Regions from separate parts of the Brucella sp. NBRC 12953 genome, predicted to be linked through region 3. Evidence: riboswitches for the same ligand, from Rfam matches in the RefSeq annotation. Region 3 holds a riboswitch; each other region holds the start of a gene.

Region 1 (3,275 bases), on a different contig from region 3:
GTGCAGATAAACCGCGCCCGCACCCTGGCGTGCGCCAAGCTGGTTGGCATAAGAGAATGAATCCTCCAGCAGCTTCATCACCGGAATGATGCCCGAAGACTGGTTCTGGATCTGTTTGATCGGTGCGCCGGATTCACGAATATTGGTCAGGCTCAGTGCCACACCGCCACCGCGCTTTGAAAGCTGCAGGGCGGAATTGATGGAGCGACCAATCGATTCCATGTTGTCTTCAACGCGCAACAGGAAGCACGAGACCAGTTCGCCGCGCTGCTTTTTGCCTGCATTGAGGAAGGTCGGCGTTGCCGGCTGATAACGGCCCGCAATGATTTCATCGACCATTTCGCGTGCGTGCTGTTCATTGCCACGCGCAAGCGCAAGCGCCACCATGCAAACGCGGTCTTCGTAGCGCTCGAGATAGCGCTTACCGTCGAAGGTTTTCAGCGTATAGCTGGTGTAATATTTGAACGCACCGAGGAAGGTCGGGAAGCGGAACTTCTTGTCATAGGCATGATCGAAAAGATCACGCACGAAGTTGAAGGAATACTGATCCAGCACTTCCCTCTCGTAGTAGCCTTCATCGACCAGATAGCCGAGCTTTTCACGCAGATTGTGAAAGAACACCGTGTTCTGATTGACGTGCTGAAGGAAGTATTGCTGCGCAGCCTGCCGGTCACGATACAGCTGAATTTTGCCGTCATCGTCATACAGGTTCAGCATGGCGTTTAGCGCATGATAATCCAGCGATGTCTCCGTGGGCTTCTGCGGCTTGCCGCCCGATGAAGCCCCCGATGCTGGGGATGACTCTTGCTTTTCCGAAGCGGCGACCGTCTCGCGCTCACGGGTCAGGGTTGTGTCTGCCGTGTCCAAAATCGTTCCATCCCGTCTTTAACATTGCCAATGTCTTCATCCGTTCCCAAAAGCTCAAAGCGATAGAGGTAGGGAACCTGACATTTTTCCGAAATTATTTTACCTGCAAGGCCAAAGCCTTCACCGAAATTACTGTTCCCGGCGGCGATAACACCGCGAATGAGGGATCGGTTATCCGCATCGTTGAGAAAACGGATGACCGGTTTGGGAACAGCGCCTTTCGCACCGCCGCCGCCATAGGTTGGCGTTACGAGTACAAAAGGCTCGTTCACCCGCAACAGACCAGCATTGTCTTCATAGCTTTCCAGCGGAATACGCTTTGAGCGCATCCCCAGACGCATCACAAAGCGATGCGTGTTTTCCGAACGGCTGGAAAAATAGACGATCTGGCCCATAACAAACTCCGGCAGCAGACCGGCGTTACGCCAGCGAGCTGATCATATCCGGCCGGAAACCGGCCCAATGGGATTCACCAGCAACAACTACCGGCACCTGACGATATCCGAGGCCCTGAACGAGATCATACGCATCGGCATCGGCGGAAATGTCGATGACAGCATATTCAATGCCCTGACGGTCGAGCGCGCGGGTGGTTGCGGTGCACTGGACGCAGGCGGGCTTGCTATAGACGGTAACGTTCATTTTTTCCTCACTGGGGATGGAGCATTTCCAGCACTGTCGCAGAAGCATTTGGCGTTGGAGAATGCGTATAGACAGATGTTTTGATCCACTACGCCTCACACGAATGAAGGCGCAAAAAGGCGTTCGCGCATGATGAAATGCGCGTGAAAAGCAACGAAAACTGAGAGGTACAACGCGCTTTAACAGCGCGAATCCTCCAAACTAGCCCGTAAATGGCGGACCGGAACTGTTTGGTCTTGAATTACTCGACATGCTTGTCACCCCGAAGCTTATGAGAGGGATATACGGGGCACCAAAAGACATGGCAGTACAATGCCATAACTTATCGCGCGCCAACCGGACACCCCGCCCGTGGACGTTCTCGTTCAAGGCAGGTCTCCTGGCTCACGGCTCATCGCTCGCATCCGTCTTCCCGGCCTGTGCCAGTGACATCTGGATTTGAACTCGCCGCTTACAGTTGCGGGGGCAGCTACGGCTTAACAACATCCATCATGGATACCGCGCACCGTATTCCCATCTTCGCTTTTGATCCTCACGAATCGTAAGAACCTTGAACACAAGATATAGTATCTGAAGTTAAAAAGTCGTCAATGGATAGACGGATCAAAAAAACTAAATCTAGCCTTTGTTTCGTCCAGCCTGTGAATAGCAGGGATATGTAGCCGACTATTCCACAGGCTTGATCGGTTTGGGCCGAAACTCGGGCTTTATGGCCTTCAAAGCCATGCGATCCACTATATGTGGTGCCAGAAGTTTCAGCCAGCGCCCCAAACGCATTTGACGCGTCATCAACACTTCGCGTTTGCGATTGGTGATTCCATCCAGCATCAGCTCGACGGCCCGCTGAACAGACATCATATCGTCTTCGCGCACACCGCTCATTCCAAGAGCACCACCGCTGGCACTATAACCTGTGTTACGAATGTCAGTTTTGACAACACCCGGATAAACGATCGTCACCGAAATACCGCTCGGCTCAAGCTCCGATCGCAGCGCCTCGCAAAACCCTGAGAGCGCAAATTTGGTGCCACTATAGGCGGTGCGCCCCGGCACACCTATCAGCCCGGCAACAGATGAAACCGCAACGATGCGGCCTTTGGATTTGGCCAGATGCGGGAGTGCTGCATGGATCGGCCAGACGCTGCCCCAATAGTTAAGCTCCATCAGATCATGCATCCATTGCAAGTCTTCCGGTTTGATCTCGGCAAAATTGGCATGAGCCGACATGCCCGCATTCACAATCAGCGTATCGATCCGCCCAAACGCAGCGGCCGTCTTTTCGATAAGCGCAATACAGGCATTGTGATCGGTGACATCGGTTGGAACGACCAATACCTGACTACCCGATTGTTCAAGCTCAGCAGCAAGTGCCTGCAACTTCTCGGCATTGCGCGAAGCCAGAACCAGCGCTGCCCTCGCACCATCCCGCGCACTGAGCTGTCGCGCGGTTTCAGCGCCGATGCCATCGGATGCACCTGTTATGATCGTTACTTCCATGAAGCCCTCCCTTGCTCGCATGAATAAGCGCGGTCCGAGCTTACATTCCAGCTTGTCAGGCCGTCCAGTACAAGGATTTTGGGCATAGCCGCATCCGAGTGGTCTGATTCCAGCATTTGCGTCCCTCGGTTCATGTGCTGAGCAAATATTGGAAATACACTACCCGTTTGTTTTTGAGCGCATCTTGTTCCAAAAACCGCTTAGCACTTTTCGGGATGCGCTCTAGGTTCACAAAGCCGTGTGGCCTGCGCGACAAAGAGTTTAACGAA
Region 2 (3,275 bases), on a different contig from region 3:
CATTCTAGGCAACCTTGTTTTTTGGTTCGTCAATGAACGCTATTGGCAAACCATTCCTCAAGAATGGTCTTGTATGGTTTGATGAAGTGCTCGTCCGCAAACTTGCCCTGTTCGATAGCCAACCGGCTACGCTCTTCGCGGTCGTAGACAATGCGTGTGAGCGAATAGTCCTGATGCTTCAAATCCGGTTGATAGCAGGCACCCGCCGCAGAGTTGGCGTTGTAAATCTCGGGCCGATAGATCTTCTGGAAAGTCTCCATCGTACTGATGGTTCCGATCAGCTCAAGATTGGTATAATCGGCAAGCAAATCGCCGATAAAATAGAAGGCCAAAGGCGCAACGCTATTCGGAGGCATGAAAAATCGAACCTCCAATCCCATTTTTTTGAAATACTTATCAGTCGAAGAGAACTCGTTCTGCTCATATTCAACCCCTAATACGGGGTGCTGATTTTCAGTTCGACGATAGGTCTTGCTGCTTGAAGCACTCAGACATATTACAGGCGGCTTACTGAAGCTCTCTTTATAAGCATTTGAATTCAGGAAACATTTAAAGAGGTTTCCATGCAATTCTCCGAAGTTATCAGGCGTGCTGAATTCAAGCCGATTCTTATTATGCTCTGGCAATAATACGCTGAAGTCGTAATCTCGCACGTAGGACGAGAAGTTATTCCCGACAATGCCCTCAATGCGCTCGCCGGTCTTGCGATCCATGATATTGGTTTTCAGTATTTCAATCACCGGGAAAGCATCGTTCTTGCTTTCAGCACCAATATTCATTTCAACCGAAATGATTTCCAGTTCGACCGAATACCGATTGCCTTCCGGGTTATCCCAATGCGCCAGAGCGTTGAAACGATTGTCAATCATCCTGAGTGCATTGCGCAGGTTCTCTTGGCGATTGTCACCTCTCGCCAAATTAGCAAAATTGGTCGTGATACGAGTATTTTCTGAGGGATGGTAATCCTCATCAAAGCAAATACTCTTAATGTTGAATGTAAAATCTCTATTCATCGCGACATGACATCCCAATCTATGATTTAAATTCACTTTGATGTCTTTGCTTTCTTTAGTTTCTATTTCTGCTCAGGCCTTCTGCAAAGTCTGTATTGATACGGACTTCGGATAAGAGCGTTAAACCTCTTATGCCGAAGGCGTTGAACGATTAAAATTGATTTCATTTCATACAAGCATGAGCCAGGTTCATAAGTTGGCGGATTAGGCCGACTTTGACAGAACACCGCACCCGAATATGAATGCGTGACGCAATTGTTATGAGCCATGGCCGAAAGGCTTGACCGGACAGTTGGCATAGGACATTGGTTCACTGTCGTGGTTCTGCGGATTTAAATCCGTAGCTAAGAGGGAATTCGGTCAAACGCCGAAGCTGCCCCCGCAACTGTAAGCGGTTAGCAAACGTCCAATTTTGTCACTGGGTCTACCCCGGGAAGACGGACGAGAGCGATTACCCGTGAGCCAGGAGACCTGCCACGTCAGATAACGTTCACGGGCGGGGTGTCCCGGAGTGCCGCTTTCGCGACCGGTATTCCGTGCCGTCGTTTCTGCGCCATTTCACCGCCCAGCTGAAATTTGATGGCTGTACTGGTGACAAGTACAGATGAGTGAAGGCGGAAATAATCATGCTGGACAGACAACATCTGTCAATCCTGCGCGAAGTTGATCGCATGGGGAGCCTGACGGCGGCGGCGGAAAAGCTGAATGTGACACAGTCGGCGCTTAGTCACACCATCCGTAAGCTAGAAGAACGCTATGGCGTAGCCATGTGGGAGAAGGATGGCCGCAATCTTCGTCTCACCGAGGCTGGACGCTATATTGTGACACTTGCACACCGCATTCTGCCGCAGATCGAACGGGCGGAGGATGTCTTATCAGATTATCGCTACGGGCAGCGAGGCTCCCTCAGGATTGGGATGGAATGTCATCCCTGCCATCAATGGCTGATGGGTGTAACAAAGCCTTTCCTGGTGGAATGGCCGGATGTTGATCTGGAGCTAACGACATCATTTGCATCCGGCGGCGTTGCAGCATTGACGGGATACGAAATCGACATTCTGATTACGCCAGATCCGATTGAGACCTCCGGCATCCGTTATGTGCCAGTGTTCGACTACGAGCTCGTGCTTGCCGTTCCTGACGGTCATCCTTTATCGCTTCTGGACAATGCAGAGCCTGCCAATTTGCTGGAGGAAACCCTATTCACTTATCCCGTGCCACCAGAAAGGCTTGATGTCTTTACGCAATTTCTGGTGCCTGCCAATTGCCGCCCACGGCACCATCGAAATGTCGAGACAACGGAAATGATGCTGCAACTTGTTGCGGCAGGCCGCGGCGTCAGCGCCATTCCAAACTGGCTGGTGCGCCAAGAAGCAAAGACACTCGGCGTTCACCCCGTCAGGATCGGCAAGACAGGAATTCAGAAAAGCATTCATCTCGGCCTAAGAAGCGGTGACGAAACCATCGATTTTGTCGACGGATTCCTTGCGACGTCGCGGCAAGCATCAATGCAACTTTGAACACGATAGACCTGAGCGCCTGTTCGCACGGCCCGCCGATGCTATTTCTTCTGCAGCGCTTTGACTTGCAGGGCAATATTCCCGCGATCCAGTTCCGAAACAATGATCTCGGCGGGAACCTGCGGCTTTAAACGGAAGATTTTAGCGCCAGACCTCTGATAAGCCGCATCAGGGGTTTCAGGCTTGCCCACGCATTTCGAAACGAAAGCTGCAACCGCTTTCACGGTCGTATCTTCAACAACGCACAACCAGCTGACCGAAGATACGCTCGTGCGCAGAACAACACGGCAAGAATTGCTGCCGGTTAATGTGAGCTTTGATGGATAAACATCCACATCCTGGGGAGCCGCATCAGCTGCAACATTCTTGAAGTTTATCTTCGATTCTTTGATGACCTGCTTCAATGTGGAGCAATCTTTCTGAGCATCCAAAGCATAGGCCGAGCTGGATGTGAGAACCAAAACCGATACAAATGCAAACGTGAATAAAGATTTCATAAGATCCTCCGAATAAGTGAGGCATAAACGATTGAAAAGGATCAAACAATCATGTTGTTGTCGGACCGCGCCCCTGGTCGGCAAAGTGACGATTACGCCCCTGACTTCACGCGATAAGCCATTCCAAGGGATCGTGGCGCAGTTTCATTAAAGCCGAATTGCTCATAAAGCTTATTCGCTGGCACATCAGCAATCAGGCTCACATAGGCCGAAGACGGAAGTTCGGCATTAACATAGTTCATGAT
Region 3 (3,275 bases):
AGAGCGTCAGGCAATCGACCAGCACGAAGCGGTCATGCCCCGCATGTTTTTCAAGCGCCCCAACAAGGTCGAGTGGTTCTTCCACCGTCTGCCATTCACGTCCGCGACGGTCGCGATGAATGGAAATACGGCTTTCCATTTCCTTGTCGAATGCACGTCCTGTCGCGAGATAGACTGGCTGAAGTCCTGAGTCCTCAACCAGTTTCTCCGCAAACGACGACTTACCAGAACGGGCTCCGCCAAGAACGAATGTAATTTTTGCATTTTCATTTCTGGGCGGAGCCATAGGTATCAGCCTTCAATATCCGACTTTGCATAAGCCTGAATGAACCAGCCCAGCGCAAGACCAATGACGGCCCACATGAACAGGTTTGTTGCAAGCGATGCGACTGCATATTGCGAAGCAAGCAGCGATGGGATTGGCGATGCAATATCTTCAGGATGCGGTGCACCATAAAGATGTGGTGCGATAATCAACACAAGCCCGAGAATTTTGGAAATGATCTCACCACGCAAAACCAGCAGATAAATGCCGACGCCGCTTAACACCACTGTCAGAATCCACCAGAGCTGGCGCTGCGCCAGATCGGCTGCGGGCATCGCAGGCAGTTCCGGCGAAAGCCCCAAAGCTGGCAGGAAAGCGACTGCAAAGAAACCGGCCACACCCCAGAAAATACCGTTCTGCGGCGTAATACGACGACCAAGCAACAGAGCAACACCGCCCAAAAGCAGGGCAAAACCTGCGCCAGCTACGAGATTGGCGAGCAATGTATTGCCAAGACGACCAAACGGCAGTTCTGCCCCGGCCTCACCTTCACCTTCGCTGGTTGCAGCTGCTGCATGATCGTGCGGTGCAGCCGCTTCGGCTGCATCACCATGACTATGACCGCCACCAGCGTCTTCATAAGTTTCCGCCTGAATGATCAGCGGAACGGTTTTCAAGTACATGGCAGGCGTCACGAGAAGCCCTGCCAAAATGCCAGCAGCAAGCGTGGCCAGAAGATATCGGATAAGCATTTTAGTCCCTCAACAACGGCAATTCGCGCCGATAGCCGTCCACCATCGGGCGTTGCTCAATTCCAATTCAAAAAGCTAAACGGCTTAGTGGCAGGGAAAACCGTATGAATGACGCGTGTCGTGCGCTGAATCGTGCAGCGTATCGGAGTGAGCAAGACCCACGCCATAAATCAGAAAAGCACCAAGAAGCAGCGACACGACAGCCGTGCCAAGACGCGTTGCAAGCGGCATAGCTAAAGTGTTGGGAACAGAATTTTGGGTACGCGCAGCCATGACAACCTCCGTGCAGGCAGCAGGGAAAACCTCCCATGGGGTGCGGACAAAATGTCCTTCACGCAACAGGCAGGTCTCCTGGCTCACGGGTCGTAGGGTTTGAAGCTGCCTTCCCAGAAACGCTGTGTTTCCAGTGGCCGCCGGTTAACCGGCTTGCCTCATCCCTCTCCGCTCTACAGTCGCGGGGTCGGCTGCGATAAAGACGCCCGGATTGGGTCCGTCCGTCGCATTCCCTTTTGGTATCGTCGGGATTCGTCCCGGCAAAACCTGTTGTGTAAACCGACACTAGGCTTTCACAAATGCGGCGTCAATCGAGTGCAAACAACGCATCAATATCCAGACAGTTTTCAAGGCCGTCAGCCAGCTCATCAAGTGCCGTTTCAATGCCAGCACGATAATTCTCGACTGAACTGCTCACGCCGAGCGTTGCAAGAAATTGCCGACGGAACTCATCCGCACCAAAAAAACCGTGCAGGTAAGTCCCCATTACCCGACCGTTCGCCGAGACTGCCCCGTCATCGTGATCGCCGATCCGCGCGAATGGGCGGATAGCATCGGGACCATTTGTCCGCCCTATATGAATCTCGTAGCCATCAAGTGCTGCATCATAAAGTTGCGAGTGAGCCTCAACATTGCGCAAGACTTTTTCTGGTTCCATCATAGTGTTGACGTCCAGCAACCCCAACCCGTCGATGTCGCGCACCTGACCCTCGATACCCTCCGGGTCACTGATCCGGTTGCCGAGCATCTGAAACCCACCACAAATACCAAGCACATGCCCGCCGCGCCGCACATGGAGCTGCAAATCACGCTCCCATCCGTTTTCGCGAAATGCAATCAGATCGGCAATCGTTGATTTCGTGCCCGGTAAAACCACAAGCCCTGCGTCATGCGGCAAAGGCTGTCCCGGCGGAACCATGACAACCTCAACCTGGTTTTCTGCCTTCAGCGGATCAAAATCGTCGAAATTCGCAATACGCGGCAACAGGGGGACTGCTACTTTCAACGCCTTGGCATCGCCGCGCGTGGCTCGTTCCAGAACGACCGAATCTTCAGCAGGCAGTCGTGACACGGCTTTCAACCATGGAACAACCCCAAAAGAACGCCAGCCCGTAAAGCGGGTAATCGCTTCCAGACCGTCATCAAACAGCGAAATATCGCCGCGAAACTTGTTAATCATGAAGCCGCGCACCATGGCGCGATCTTCATCCGGCAGAATTGTATGCGTACCGACCAGCGAGGCAATCACCCCGCCGCGATCAATATCACCCACCAAGACGACTGGCACATTTGCACGCGTGGCAAAGCCCATATTGGCGATATCACCGGCGCGCAGATTGATTTCGGCAGGCGACCCCGCACCTTCGATCAACACCAGATCGGCGCCTTCACTGACAATATCAAAGGATTCCATCACCGCAGCCATCAGTTGCGGCTTTAACTGCTGATAATAGCGCCCACGCGCCTCGCCACGCACTTTACCCTGCACAACCACCTGACTGCCCATATCAGTCTGTGGCTTCAGCAGAACCGGGTTCATATGAACCGATGACGGCTCGCCGCAAGCCAGAGCCTGAAGCCATTGCGCGCGCCCAATCTCGCCGCCATCATCGCTGACGGCTGCATTATTCGACATGTTTTGCGGTTTGAACGGCCGGACTTTCAGCCCGCGATTGCGTGCAACGCGACAAAGACCGGCAACAAGCACGCTTTTGCCGACATCCGAACCCGTTCCCTGAAACATGATTGCGCGTGTCATGCGAGCTTGCCTATCCCAACTTCATGCGACTGGCAATCGCCAGCGGTTGCGGCAACCTTATATGCAAAAATGCGCATCAGTTTATTACAAAAGTGAGCAACATTATTCCAATGGAGCGTTGGCAGCCACGCGCCATTGTGATCTAGTCGCCTCAGGAGGGTGCGGTGCTCATAGGGAGGAAACCATGGATACTGCCGACCAGAACCAGTTTGAACTCAATGAAGAT

What was found. Region 3 has a riboswitch for cobalamin ahead of ABWV94_RS10620 (CbtB domain-containing protein). Riboswitches for the same ligand answer to the same signal wherever they lie in the genome.
Positions count from the first base shown of each region.
Region 1: linked by a shared signal. The riboswitch ahead of nrdH (glutaredoxin-like protein NrdH) and the one ahead of ABWV94_RS10620 (CbtB domain-containing protein) in region 3 are both predicted to bind cobalamin.
Region 2: linked by a shared signal. The riboswitch ahead of ABWV94_RS15200 (LysR substrate-binding domain-containing protein) and the one ahead of ABWV94_RS10620 (CbtB domain-containing protein) in region 3 are both predicted to bind cobalamin.

Region 1 covers NZ_BAABSV010000003.1:197,058-200,332, forward strand. The annotation lists gene nrdE (class 1b ribonucleoside-diphosphate reductase subunit alpha) at 1-867, opposite strand, end outside; gene nrdI (class Ib ribonucleoside-diphosphate reductase assembly flavoprotein NrdI) at 843-1,262, opposite strand; gene nrdH (glutaredoxin-like protein NrdH) at 1,288-1,509, opposite strand; cobalamin riboswitch at 1,862-2,077, opposite strand; gene ABWV94_RS08445 (SDR family oxidoreductase) at 2,176-3,006, opposite strand.
Region 2 covers NZ_BAABSV010000006.1:37,406-40,680, reverse strand. The annotation lists gene ABWV94_RS15210 (methionine synthase) at 1-3, opposite strand, end outside; gene ABWV94_RS15205 (DUF1852 domain-containing protein) at 30-1,013, opposite strand; cobalamin riboswitch at 1,316-1,506, shown strand; gene ABWV94_RS15200 (LysR substrate-binding domain-containing protein) at 1,640-2,533, shown strand; gene ABWV94_RS15195 (hypothetical protein) at 2,575-3,075, opposite strand; gene ABWV94_RS15190 (GNAT family N-acetyltransferase) at 3,123-3,275, opposite strand, start outside.
Region 3 covers NZ_BAABSV010000004.1:61,024-64,298, forward strand. The annotation lists gene cobU (bifunctional adenosylcobinamide kinase/adenosylcobinamide-phosphate guanylyltransferase) at 1-286, opposite strand, end outside; gene ABWV94_RS10615 (CbtA family protein) at 292-1,017, opposite strand; gene ABWV94_RS10620 (CbtB domain-containing protein) at 1,102-1,290, opposite strand; cobalamin riboswitch at 1,342-1,576, opposite strand; gene ABWV94_RS10625 (cobyric acid synthase) at 1,598-3,049, opposite strand; gene ABWV94_RS10630 (isobutyryl-CoA dehydrogenase) at 3,234-3,275, shown strand, end outside.